Regions from separate parts of the Pseudomonas sp. GW822-FHT05A08 genome, predicted to be linked through region 1. Evidence: riboswitches for the same ligand, from Rfam matches in the RefSeq annotation. Region 1 holds a riboswitch; the other holds the start of a gene.

Region 1 (5,409 bases):
CATACAGCTTGCTGCCGTCTTTGCTGGCAATCACATTTTTGGTCCAGTGGTGGTTCAGCTTGCCGCCAGGCAGGTCCACCACCTTGGTCGGCTGGGCGCTGATCTTGGTGTCGCCGTCCTTGTAGGGGAAGCGCAGCAGGCGATCGGTGTCGGCGACGTACAGATCATTGCCCACCAGGGCCATGCCGAACGGCGAGTTGAGGTTTTCCAGGAATGCCGTGCGGGTTTCCGCCACGCCATCGTGATCCTTGTCCCGCAGCAGGGTAATGCGGTTCGGGCTGGGCACGCCGGCCCCGGCGCGGCTCATGATCTTGCTGGCGATCCAGCCACGAATACCTTTGCTGTCATCGGGGGAGGGCGGGGCGTTGGTCTCCGCCACCAGTACGTCGCCGTTGGGCAGCACGTACAACCAGCGCGGATGGTCCAGGCCTTCGGCGAATGCGGCGACCTGGGTGCCGGCGGCGGCCACCGGTTTGGCGCCTTGCGGCCAGCCGATTGCGGGCGCGATGTTCACGGTCGGGAACAGGGTCTTGTTCGGTTCGGGCAGTTTCGGCGAGGGGCCGGTGCCGTCGGAGACCTGGAGGGTGGAGGTCTCGCCACAGGCGGCGAGGCCTGCGGCGACGGCGGCAAGGATTGCGTATCGAAGCTTGAGCATGCTGATTTCCCTATGAGTGCACGAAGTCGGTGTAGTCATAGAGAAGCACAGATGGACGATGGTTCCACCTGCTCAGCGTGCTTCCTTGAACAGCACGGCAACGCCGGGGTGATAGTTGCCGGCTTCGTTGCGCAATTTGCGGTACGCATAGGGGAAGTACCAGGCCACGGCGCAGCAGTGTTCCTTTTGCAGGTCGTCGACCATGTCCTGCAATTCTTCCGGAGTGGCACTGTGCTGGGTTTTCTGTGGCGTGACGAACAGGCAGCCGAGTTTCAGGTCGCTGGGGTAGCTGGCTTTTTTCGCGTCGCTGGCGGCATCCAGCAACGGTTGGGTCAGGTGCAGGCTGTTGACCCGGGGCCAACGCTGGGTGGTCTGGATATAGACGCGTTCCTCCTGCGTGGCGATGTACAGGTCGGTGCGGCCGCTGCGGTCGCCGTCCTCGAGCTGTTTTTTGCTCGGTGCGTGTTCCAGGGTGACCATCTCCGCCATCCAGGCTGCCGCCGAGAGCATTCCCAGGTTGGCTTTTTCGTCGAACCAGTACGGGCTTTCGTTATCGCCGCGCACGGTGTTGTAGCGGTCGATGCAATCGAACCAGCGTTCCAGGGCAGGGCGCAGGAATTCCAGTTTCGGATTGCTGATGATCATGCCTTGCATCGGACTTTTCCTATTATTGTTCAGATATTGGAGTTTTTTAACGAGATTATGGCTATTTGATATCACTGCACTGAGTGTGGCACAAGATTGGCGTCATTTTTCCGATATGCAGCATTCGCCGATCTGCGGGGCTTTAATTGACGCTCCACCCCCAACCCTCTAACCTTCGCGACTTGTTTCAGGTGCTCTGTGGCCTTGGGTCGACAGAGTGAAACAGGGAAGCCGGTGAGTACGCGTGCCGAAGGCGCACGCACGACGATTCCGGCGCTGCCCCCGCAACGGTAAGTGAGTCAAGACTGCGCCTGATGCCACTGTGTCGACTGTCGACATGGGAAGGCGCGCAGTTGGGCATCCCAGCCACTCACAAGCCCGGAGACCGGCCTGATCCATCCAGCGGCATCACGGTGGGCGATGCCAGGCTTGCGCCGTCTATTCCTATTCCTGCCCCCCGTTATCCAGCCCCAACGGAGAGCTGCCCCATGACTGAATCCCCCGATCGTGACGAACGCCATCTGGCGCGCATGTTGCGCAAAAAAGCCGTGATCGATGAACGCATCGCCAACTCGCCGAACGAGTGCGGTTTGCTGCTGGTGCTGACCGGCAACGGCAAAGGCAAAAGCAGCTCGGCCTTCGGCATGCTCGCGCGGGCCATGGGCCACGGCATGCAATGCGGCGTGGTGCAGTTCATCAAGGGCCGCAACAGCACTGGCGAGGAATTGTTCTTCCGGCGCTTCCCGGAGCAGGTGCGTTTCCATGTCATGGGCGAAGGCTTCACCTGGGAAACCCAGGACCGCCAGCGCGACATTGCCGCGGCCGAAGCGGCCTGGGCGGTTTCCCGCGAACTGCTGAGCGATCCGACGATCGGCCTGGTGCTGCTCGATGAACTGAACATCGCCCTCAAGCACGGCTATCTGGACCTGGATCAGGTGCTCAGCGACCTGCAGGCGCGACCGCCGATGCAGCATGTGGTGGTCACCGGACGTGGCGCCAAGCCAGAGATGATCGAGCTGGCCGACACCGTCACCGAAATGGGCATGGTCAAGCATGCCTTCCAGGCCGGGATCAAAGCGCAAAAAGGCGTCGAACTGTGAGTGATGCCCGTCATTGCCCGGCGGTATTGATTGCCGCGCCGGCTTCCGGTCAGGGCAAGACCACCGTGACCGCCGCGCTCGCCCGCCTGCATCGCAATCAGGGGCGCAAGGTGCGCGTGTTCAAGTGCGGCCCGGACTTTCTCGACCCGATGATCCTCGAGCGCGCCAGCGGTGCGCCGGTGTATCAACTGGACATGTGGATGGTCGGCGAGCAGGAAAGCCGCCGCCTGTTATGGGAGGCCGCCGGCGAGGCGGACCTGATCCTGATCGAAGGCGTGATGGGGCTGTTCGACGGCACGCCGTCCAGCGCCGACCTGGCGCGGCATTTCGGGGTGCCAGTGCTCGCGGTGATTGATGGCACCGCCATGGCCCAGACCTTCGGCGCCCTGGCGCTGGGGCTGGCGCGTTATCAGCCGGACTTGCCGTTCGCCGGCGTGCTGGCCAACCGCGTCGGCACCCTGCGGCATGCGCAGTTGCTCGAAGGCAGCCTGACCGAGGGCTTGCGCTGGTACGGCGCGCTGTCCCGGGAGACCGGCATCGAACTGCCCAGCCGCCATCTGGGGTTGGTGCAGGCCAGCGAACTCAACGATCTGGATCTGCGTCTCGACGCCGCCGCGGCCGCCTTGGCTGACAGCTGCGAAGTGGCCTTGCCGCCCGCCGTGGCATTCGCCGCTCCCCAGGTGGTTGCCGTTGAGCCGTTGTTGGCCGGCGTGCGCATTGCCGTGGCCCGCGACGAAGCCTTTGCCTTTACCTATGGCGCGAGCCTGGATCTGCTGCGGGCCATGGGCGCCGAGCTGGTCTTTTTCTCGCCGATCCATGACGCGGTACTGCCTGAGGCAGACAGCCTGTACCTGCCGGGCGGTTACCCGGAACTGCATCACCGGGCGCTGGCGGCGAACGGCTCGATGCTCAGCGCGATCCGCGCGCATCACGCCGCAGGCAAACCCTTGCTCGCCGAGTGTGGCGGCATGTTGTATCTGCTGGATTCCCTGACCGACGTCGACGGCGAGCGCGCCGAACTGCTGGGCCTGTTGCCCGGCGATGCGGTGATGCAAAAGCGCCTGGCGGCCCTGGCCTTGCAGGCGGTGGAGTTGCCGGAAGGTTCGTTGCGCGGGCATACCTATCATCATTCGTTGACCAGCACCGAGCTTGCGCCGATCGCTCGCGGCCTGAGCCCGAATGGCGGGCGCGGCGCGGAAGCGGTTTACCGCGAAGGGCGGATGACCGCCTCTTATGTGCATTTCTATTTTCCGTCCAACCCCGAAGCGGTGGCGTCCCTGCTGGCGCCGGCAGGAGCGAGCGTGCTCGCGCGGCGCCCATGAGCGACAACGCCTTTTCCGCGGCCGAGCGCGACGCGGTCTATCGCGCGATCGCCGAGCGTCGTGACATGCGTCACTTCGTCGGTGGCACGGTCGAGCCGCAGGTCTTGCGTCGCCTGCTGGAGGCGGCGCACCAGGCGCCCAGCGTCGGCCTGATGCAGCCCTGGCGGTTCATCCGTATCAGTGACCGGTCGTTGCGCGGGCAAATCCAGCAACTGGTGGAAGAGGAGCGGGTACGCACCGCCGAGGCCCTGGGCGAGCGTTCCGATGAGTTCATGAAGCTCAAGGTCGAAGGCATCAACGACTGCGCCGAGGTCCTGGTGGCGGCGCTGATGGACGACCGTGAGCGGCATATTTTCGGCCGCCGCACCCTGCCGGAAATGGACTTGGCCTCGCTCTCCTGCGCGATTCAGAACCTGTGGCTGGCGGCCCGGGCCGAAGGGCTGGGCATGGGCTGGGTGTCGCTGTTCGAGCCCGCTGGCTTGGCCCAGTTGCTGGGCCTGCCGGCCGGGGCCAAGCCGCTGGCGGTGCTGTGCCTGGGCCCGGTCGGCGAGTTTTACCCGGCGCCGATGCTGGTGCTCGAGGGCTGGGCGCGGGAGCGTCCGCTGAGTGAGTTGCTGTATGAAAATTATTGGGGAGTGAGTCAATGAGTGTGGCGTTGCTGAGTGTCGCCGGGGTGGCGCTGGATGCGTTGCTGGGCGAACCCAAGCGCTGGCATCCGCTGGTGGCGTTCGGTCGTTTTGCCGATCGCATCGAGCAACGCTTCAACTCCGGTGGCCGCGGCTGGCGCAGTCATGGCGTCACCGCCTGGGTCATCGCGGTGCTGCCGCTGACCCTGCTGGCAACCCTGTTTTCCTGGCTGCCCTACATCGGCTGGTTGTTCGAGATCCTGGCGCTGTATTGCGCCCTCGGCCTGCGCAGCCTCGGCGAGCATGTCGAGCCGGTGGCCCAGGCCTTGCGCAGCGACGACCTGGACCAGGCGCGGCAGCGGGTCGGCTATCTGGTGAGCCGGCAGACCAGCGAGCTGGATGCCACCGAAGTCGCCCGCGCAGCTACCGAGTCGGTGCTGGAAAACGGCAGCGACGCGGTGTTCGCCGCCTTGTTCTGGTTTGCCGTGGCCGGCGCGCCGGGCGTGGTGCTCTATCGCCTGAGCAATACCCTGGATGCGATGTGGGGCTATCGTAATGAACGTTTCGAGCGTTTCGGCTGGGCGGCGGCGAAGATCGACGACCTGCTCAACTACATTCCAGCCCGCCTGGTAGCCCTGACTTATGCGTTGCTGGGCAAGACCCGCCTGGCGCTGAAATGCTGGCGCCGCCAGGGGCCGACCTGGGACAGCCCGAATGCCGGGCCGGTGATGGCGGCCGGGGCCGGTGCCCTGGGCGTCGAGCTGGGCGGCGCGGCGATCTATCACGGCGAACTGCACCAGCGCCCGCAATTGGGCGAAGGCGTGGCGGCCGATGCCTCGTCCATCGATCGCGGCTGGCAACTGGTGCAGCGCGGGGTCTGGTTATGGCTGCTGATTCTCTGCGTGGGAGCTGAGTTCTATGCTTGAGCACGGTGGTCGCCTGCGCAAGGCGGCCGAGCAATACGGCATCGCCGAGGCCGACTGGCTGGACCTGTCCAGCGGCCTGGCACCCTGGCCGTGGCCGATTCCCGAGATCGGGATGCGGGCTTGGGCGCGCCTGCC
Region 2 (5,409 bases), 860 kb from region 1:
CCGGGGCTGGCCAGCCACGGCGGCCAGGTCAGCCTGATCGATGTGGTCGAGGACGGCATCGCCGTGCTGCAGTTCGGTGGTGGTTGCCAAGGCTGCGGCCAGGCCGACGTGACCCTGAAGGAAGGCATCGAGCGCACCCTGCTCGAGCGCATTCCCGAGCTCAAGGGAGTACGTGACGTCACCGACCACACGCAGAAAGAAAACGCCTACTACTAAGGCGTTCGCTGCGAACATGAAAAACGGCGCCCCGTGAGCGCCGTTTTTTTATGCTTGATGCTTGTGATTTCAGGTGCGCCGTGTCGCCTGGATCGCGAGCAAGCTTCGCTCCTACAGAGGCATGCGCATTTTCTGTAGGAGCGAGCGGGCGGAGATCCGACTTGCCCGCGATGCTCTTCAAGGCCGATACAAATGCGCATGCCCCGCGCGATACAGCGACGACTCACTGAAACTGTCCGTGGCCAGCACCCGGCCCACCAGGATCAGCGCCGTGCGCCGAAAACCCTTGGCCTGGACCTTCTCGGCAATGTCCGCCAGGGTGCCCAGCACCCAGTCCTGGTCCGGCCAGGTCGCCCGGTGCACCACGGCAATCGGGCAGTCGGCGCCGTAGTGGGGCAGCAGCTCGGCGACAATCTTTTCCAGATGGTTGACCCCCAGGTGAATCGCCATGGTGGTGCCGTGGGCGGCCAGGCTGGCGAACGCCTCGCCGGCGGGCATCGAGGTCTTGTCGGCATAACGGGTCAGGATCACGCTCTGGGCGACGTCCGGCAGGGTCAGTTCGGCCCCCAGCAAAGCCGCGCAGGCCGCGGTGGCGGTCACGCCGGGGATGATCTCGAAGGGGATGCCCAGCTCGCGCAGGCAGCGAATCTGCTCGCCGATGGCGCCGTACAGGCTGGGGTCGCCGGAATGTACCCGGGCCACGTCCTGGCCTTTGCCATGGGCGTCCTTGATCAGCTCGATGATCTGCTCCAGGTGCAGTTCGGCGCTGTTGACCAGCTGTTCGGCGCGATGGCCCTGGAGCACCGCTTCGGGCACCAGGGAGCCGGCATAGATGATGACCGGGCAACTGTGGATCAGCCGCTGGCCCTTGACGGTGATCAGTTCCGGGTCGCCGGGACCTGCGCCGATAAAAAAGACGGTCATGGCGTTCTCCTGTGAAAAAAGGGGCGAGGCAACCTCACAGATGAAGATTGCTCATGATCAGCGGCGGGGATTATCGAAGATTTACCCGGAGCAGGCCAAGGCGAGGGTCGCCTGGGCGTATTTCTGCCGCGGGACCAGCAGCTTTGCCGGGCTTCGGGCCAGGCGTTCGGCCAGGGCCAGGGCGGCACTTTCGGCGACCCCGTAGCAGCCGGTGCGTTCGTAGGCGATCTGCGAACGATGGCTGAGTTGCAGCACATAAGGCGTCAGCTGGTTACTGCTGAAACAGGTCAGGGGCAGGTCCAGGTGCGCGGCCAGGGCCAGCAGCCCGGGTTCCTCGCATTTCAGGTCGATGCTGGCCAGGGCCTTGATCTGCCCAAGGTCGATGCGGTGGGTGCTCAGGGTCTGGTCGAGCAGGGTGCGCAAGGTCTCCACCGGGCAGCCCCGCTGGCAGCCCAGGCCGACCACCAGGGTCGGCGCTGTGCTGGCCTGCGTCATGCCGAGTACTGATCGTCGCTCTTGCGGCGGAACAGCCAGGCGCTGATCAGGCCCAGGGCCAGCCAGAACGCGGCGTTGGTCAGCTGCGAAGCGATCTTGAACTGCGCCTCCAACTCCTCCGGGGCGAGCATCGAATGCACTTGCGGCTGTGGCGCGCCGATGAGGTGCGGCACGGCGAGGATGGCCACGCCCAGCGCTTTCAGCAGCCAGTTCCGGGCGAAGACGATCAGGGCAATGCCGGCCGCGGTGGAAGCGGCGGTACCGACCCACCAGACCTGCCGTTGCGCCAGGTCCGCGGCGGCGGTGCCCGGCAGTTCGGGCGGCAGGCCGAGGGTCGGCGCCAGGCAGAAAGTGGCATAACCGGCCAGGCCCCAGAGCAGGCCCTGGGAAGTACGGTTCGGCGCGCGCAGGGTGTAGAGACCGGCGAGCATCAGGGCGAACCCCACGGCGACCACCAGGTTGCCGCCGGTGGTGGACAGCACGCGCTGCCAGCCGTCTTGCGGCTCCCAGGCTTCGGCGTCGTGGCTGTGGGCGGCGGTGCCGGCGGCATGCTCATGCGCTTCTTCATGCTGGGCGGCCGGGGCCTTCTCGTAGGTTTCCGCCTCCAGGATCAGCGGTGCGACCCAGAAGCTTTGCAGCAGGGTCAGCAACAGGGCCGCCAGCAACCCGGTGAACCCCGCGGTTTGCGCGATACGCTTGATCATGTCGGCAGGTCTCAGTGGCAAGGGAAGGCGGCGCTGTGGCGGGTATCGTGGGCGGCGTTGTGCACCGCTTCGATATGGGAGAAGCCGGCGAAATACACAAGGCACGCACCGAGGATCGAGGCGCCGATGGCGGCGACCAGGCGTTGGCTCAGGGTGGCGGTACTGCTGCTGGAATGGCTGGTGCTGCTGATGATCGACATGGCGCTTCCCTCTGGTGTGTCAGCGGGTGAATCGAGCGCAGCAAAACCCCGCGAGACGGGCTCGCGGGGAATTAACAGCGCCCGCCCACCGCGGGTTTGTTATGACTGTGCAGCGGGCCGGTCTCCGGGCTCGCGAGGGGCGGGGCTTGCGCCACGCCTGCAAGAATCGCCTTCCCATGCCGGACTGCTGGCACAGTGGATCTGATTCTTCGCTCGCTTACCGTTGCGGGGGCAGCACCGGACTGATCAAGGCTTTTGGCCTGTGACGCACCGGTTTCCCGTTTCACCCTGTGAAGGGCACCCGTAACAAGGTGTGTAGGAGAGCATGGGCGAGGGAGGGGCGTCAATTGGCAAGGGTTCTCGTTTTCGATCGCAATTGGCCTGTCCTCGCGCTGCATGAACATTGACCGCCCCCCAAGCTCTGCGTAGCCTTGCGCTTTCGAGGTTCTTCGGCGTCTGTCGAAGCTAAGAAGGGAACGCGGTCCAAGCCGCGGCTGCCCCCGCAACTGTAAACGGTGATGAACGATGCAAGGCCACTGCCAGGCGGCGGGAAGGCGCATCGTTGGCCAGTCGAACGACCGGCACGCCGTCAGCCAGGAGACCTGCCTCGGACCTGATTCTCACTACAACCGGGCGGGGTGATCCGGTGGCGAACCCTTCCGTGCAGTTGCCTGCGCGGCTCTCGTCCCGTATGCCCGCCACCTTGCCAAAGGGCATCCGATGAAAACACTGGCCAAACTTCCCGTCACCATCGTTACCGGCTTCCTCGGCTCGGGCAAAACCACCTTGCTGCGGCACATGCTGGACAACGCCCAGGGTCGACGCATCGCGGTGATCGTCAACGAGTTCGGCGAGCTGGGCATCGACGGCGAGATCCTCAAGCAGTGTTCCATCGGTTGCACCGAGGAAGAAGCCAGCGGTCGCGTCTTTGAACTGGCCAACGGCTGCCTGTGCTGCACCGTGCAGGAAGAGTTCTTCCCGGTGATGCGCGAGCTGGTGGCCCGTCGCGGCGACCTCGACCATATCCTGATCGAAACCTCTGGCCTGGCCCTGCCCAAACCTTTGGTCCAGGCATTCCAGTGGCCGGAAATCCGCAGCGCCTGCACCGTCGACGCGGTGATCACCGTGGTCGATAGTCCGGCCGTGGCCGCCGGCACCTTCGCCGCCTTCCCGGACCAGGTCGACGCCCAGCGCAAGCTCGACCCCAACCTCGACCATGAATCGCCGCTGCACGAGCTGTTCGCCGACCAGCTGTCCAGCGCCGACCTGGTGATCCTCAACAAGGCCGACCTGATCAGCCCGGCAGACCTGGCCAAGGTGCGCCTGGAAGTGGCCGAGGAGCTGCCGCCGGCGGTGAAAGTCATCGAAGCCAGCAGCGGTCGCCTGCCGCTGGACGTGCTGCTGGGCCTGGGCAACGGCTCGGAAGAACATATCGACGGCCGCCACAGCCATCACGATCATCACCACGATGGCGACGATCATGATGATCATGACCACGACGCCTTCGATTCCATCTCCATCGAGCTGCCCCAGGCCGACGAAAGCCTGCTGCTGGACGCCCTGACCCAACTGGTGGTGCAGCACGGCATCCTGCGGGTCAAGGGTTTCGCGGCGATCCCCAACAAGCCGATGCGCCTGTTGATCCAGGGCGTGGGCACGCGTTTCGACAAGCACTTCGACCGCCAGTGGGGCGCCGATGAAGCCCGTGCCACGCGCCTGGTGCTGATCGGCCAGGAACTGGACGCGACCCTGCTCGAAGCGCAATTGCGCGCCGCGCTTAGCGTGTAAGTCATGCACCTGCTCAGGACCCAGCCCGGCGGTTTCGTGTCGGATGACAACATTGCCGACCTTGGACAAACCCCCGCCGAGCTGGTGATCCTGTGCAGCGGCGACTCCAGCCTGGCGCTGCTGGCCGAAGCGGCGCAGCAACTGCCGGAGGATTACCCGAGCTTTCGCCTGGCCAACCCGATGCAGGTGCAGAACCATGCCTCGGTCGACCTGTATGTCGACCAGGTGCTGCGCCACGCCAAGGTGATCCTGATTTCCCTGCACGGCGGCATCGCCTATTGGCGTTATGGCATCGAGCAACTGGTGCAGCTGGCGCAACGTGGCGTGCAGCTGATCCTGGTGCCGGGCGACGATCGTCCGGACCCGGAACTGAGCGACCTGAGCACGGTGCCCGCCGCCGACCGCGAGCGCCTCTGGCACTTTCTGCGCCAGGGCGGCATGGGCAATGCGTTGAACCTGTACCGCTGCCTGGCCAGTGGCTGGCTGGGGCGTGATTACCCTTGGTCCGAGCCGCAGACCCTGCCGCGCACGGCGATCTACCACCCGCACCAAAGCAGCGCCGCCCTCAGCGACTGGCACGCCGATTGGCGGGCTGGCCAGCCGGTGGCGGCGCTGCTGTTCTACCGCTCGCATTTGCAGGCGGCCAACACCGCCTTTATCGATGAGTTCTGCCGGCGCTTGTTGGCGGCGGGCCTGAACCCGCTGCCGATAGCCCTGGCCAGCCTGAAAGAGCCCGGTTGCCTGGCGGTGGTCGAGGACCTGCTGGATGAAGTGCAGGCAGGGGTGATTCTCAACACCACCGGCTTTGCCCAGTCCAGCCCGGAGGCGCCGCACTTGCGGCCGTTCCGCCGCGATATCCCGGTGATCCAGGCCATCTGCGCCCAGGACAACGAACCCGGCTGGCGCGCCAGCGAGCAGGGTCTGGGCCCGCGGGACCTGGCGATGCACATCGCCTTGCCGGAACTGGACGGGCGCATCATCAGCCGGCCCATCAGCTTCAAGGACCTGGCCTGGCGCAGCGAGCGCAGCCAGTCGGACGTGGTCTGCTATCGCCCGGCCCCCGAGCGCATGGATTTTGTCGC

Evidence for each region. A riboswitch is a leader RNA that binds a small molecule or an ion and turns the genes downstream of it on or off. The one in region 1 is predicted to bind cobalamin.
Region 2: it holds a riboswitch for cobalamin, as region 1 does, so the genes downstream of both, cobW (cobalamin biosynthesis protein CobW) here and cobO (cob(I)yrinic acid a,c-diamide adenosyltransferase) in region 1, are expected to answer to the same signal.

The regions. Positions count from the first base shown of each region.
Region 1 covers NZ_CM179511.1:5,308,483-5,313,891, reverse strand. Annotated here, with positions in the region: gene AC3RCP_RS23740 (PQQ-dependent sugar dehydrogenase) at 1-655, opposite strand, end outside; gene AC3RCP_RS23735 (hypothetical protein) at 728-1,309, opposite strand; cobalamin riboswitch at 1,473-1,708, shown strand; gene cobO (cob(I)yrinic acid a,c-diamide adenosyltransferase) at 1,789-2,400, shown strand; gene AC3RCP_RS23725 (cobyrinic acid a,c-diamide synthase CobB) at 2,397-3,722, shown strand; gene bluB (5,6-dimethylbenzimidazole synthase) at 3,719-4,369, shown strand; gene cbiB (adenosylcobinamide-phosphate synthase CbiB) at 4,366-5,274, shown strand; gene cobD (threonine-phosphate decarboxylase CobD) at 5,267-5,409, shown strand, end outside.
Region 2 covers NZ_CM179511.1:4,450,546-4,455,954, reverse strand. Annotated here, with positions in the region: gene nfuA (Fe-S biogenesis protein NfuA) at 1-216, shown strand, start outside; gene cobM (precorrin-4 C(11)-methyltransferase) at 394-1,140, opposite strand; gene AC3RCP_RS19950 (cobalamin biosynthesis protein) at 1,222-1,635, opposite strand; gene AC3RCP_RS19945 (CbtA family protein) at 1,632-2,339, opposite strand; gene AC3RCP_RS19940 (CbtB domain-containing protein) at 2,351-2,539, opposite strand; cobalamin riboswitch at 2,638-2,859, opposite strand; cobalamin riboswitch at 2,965-3,163, shown strand; gene cobW (cobalamin biosynthesis protein CobW) at 3,260-4,327, shown strand; gene cobN (cobaltochelatase subunit CobN) at 4,331-5,409, shown strand, end outside.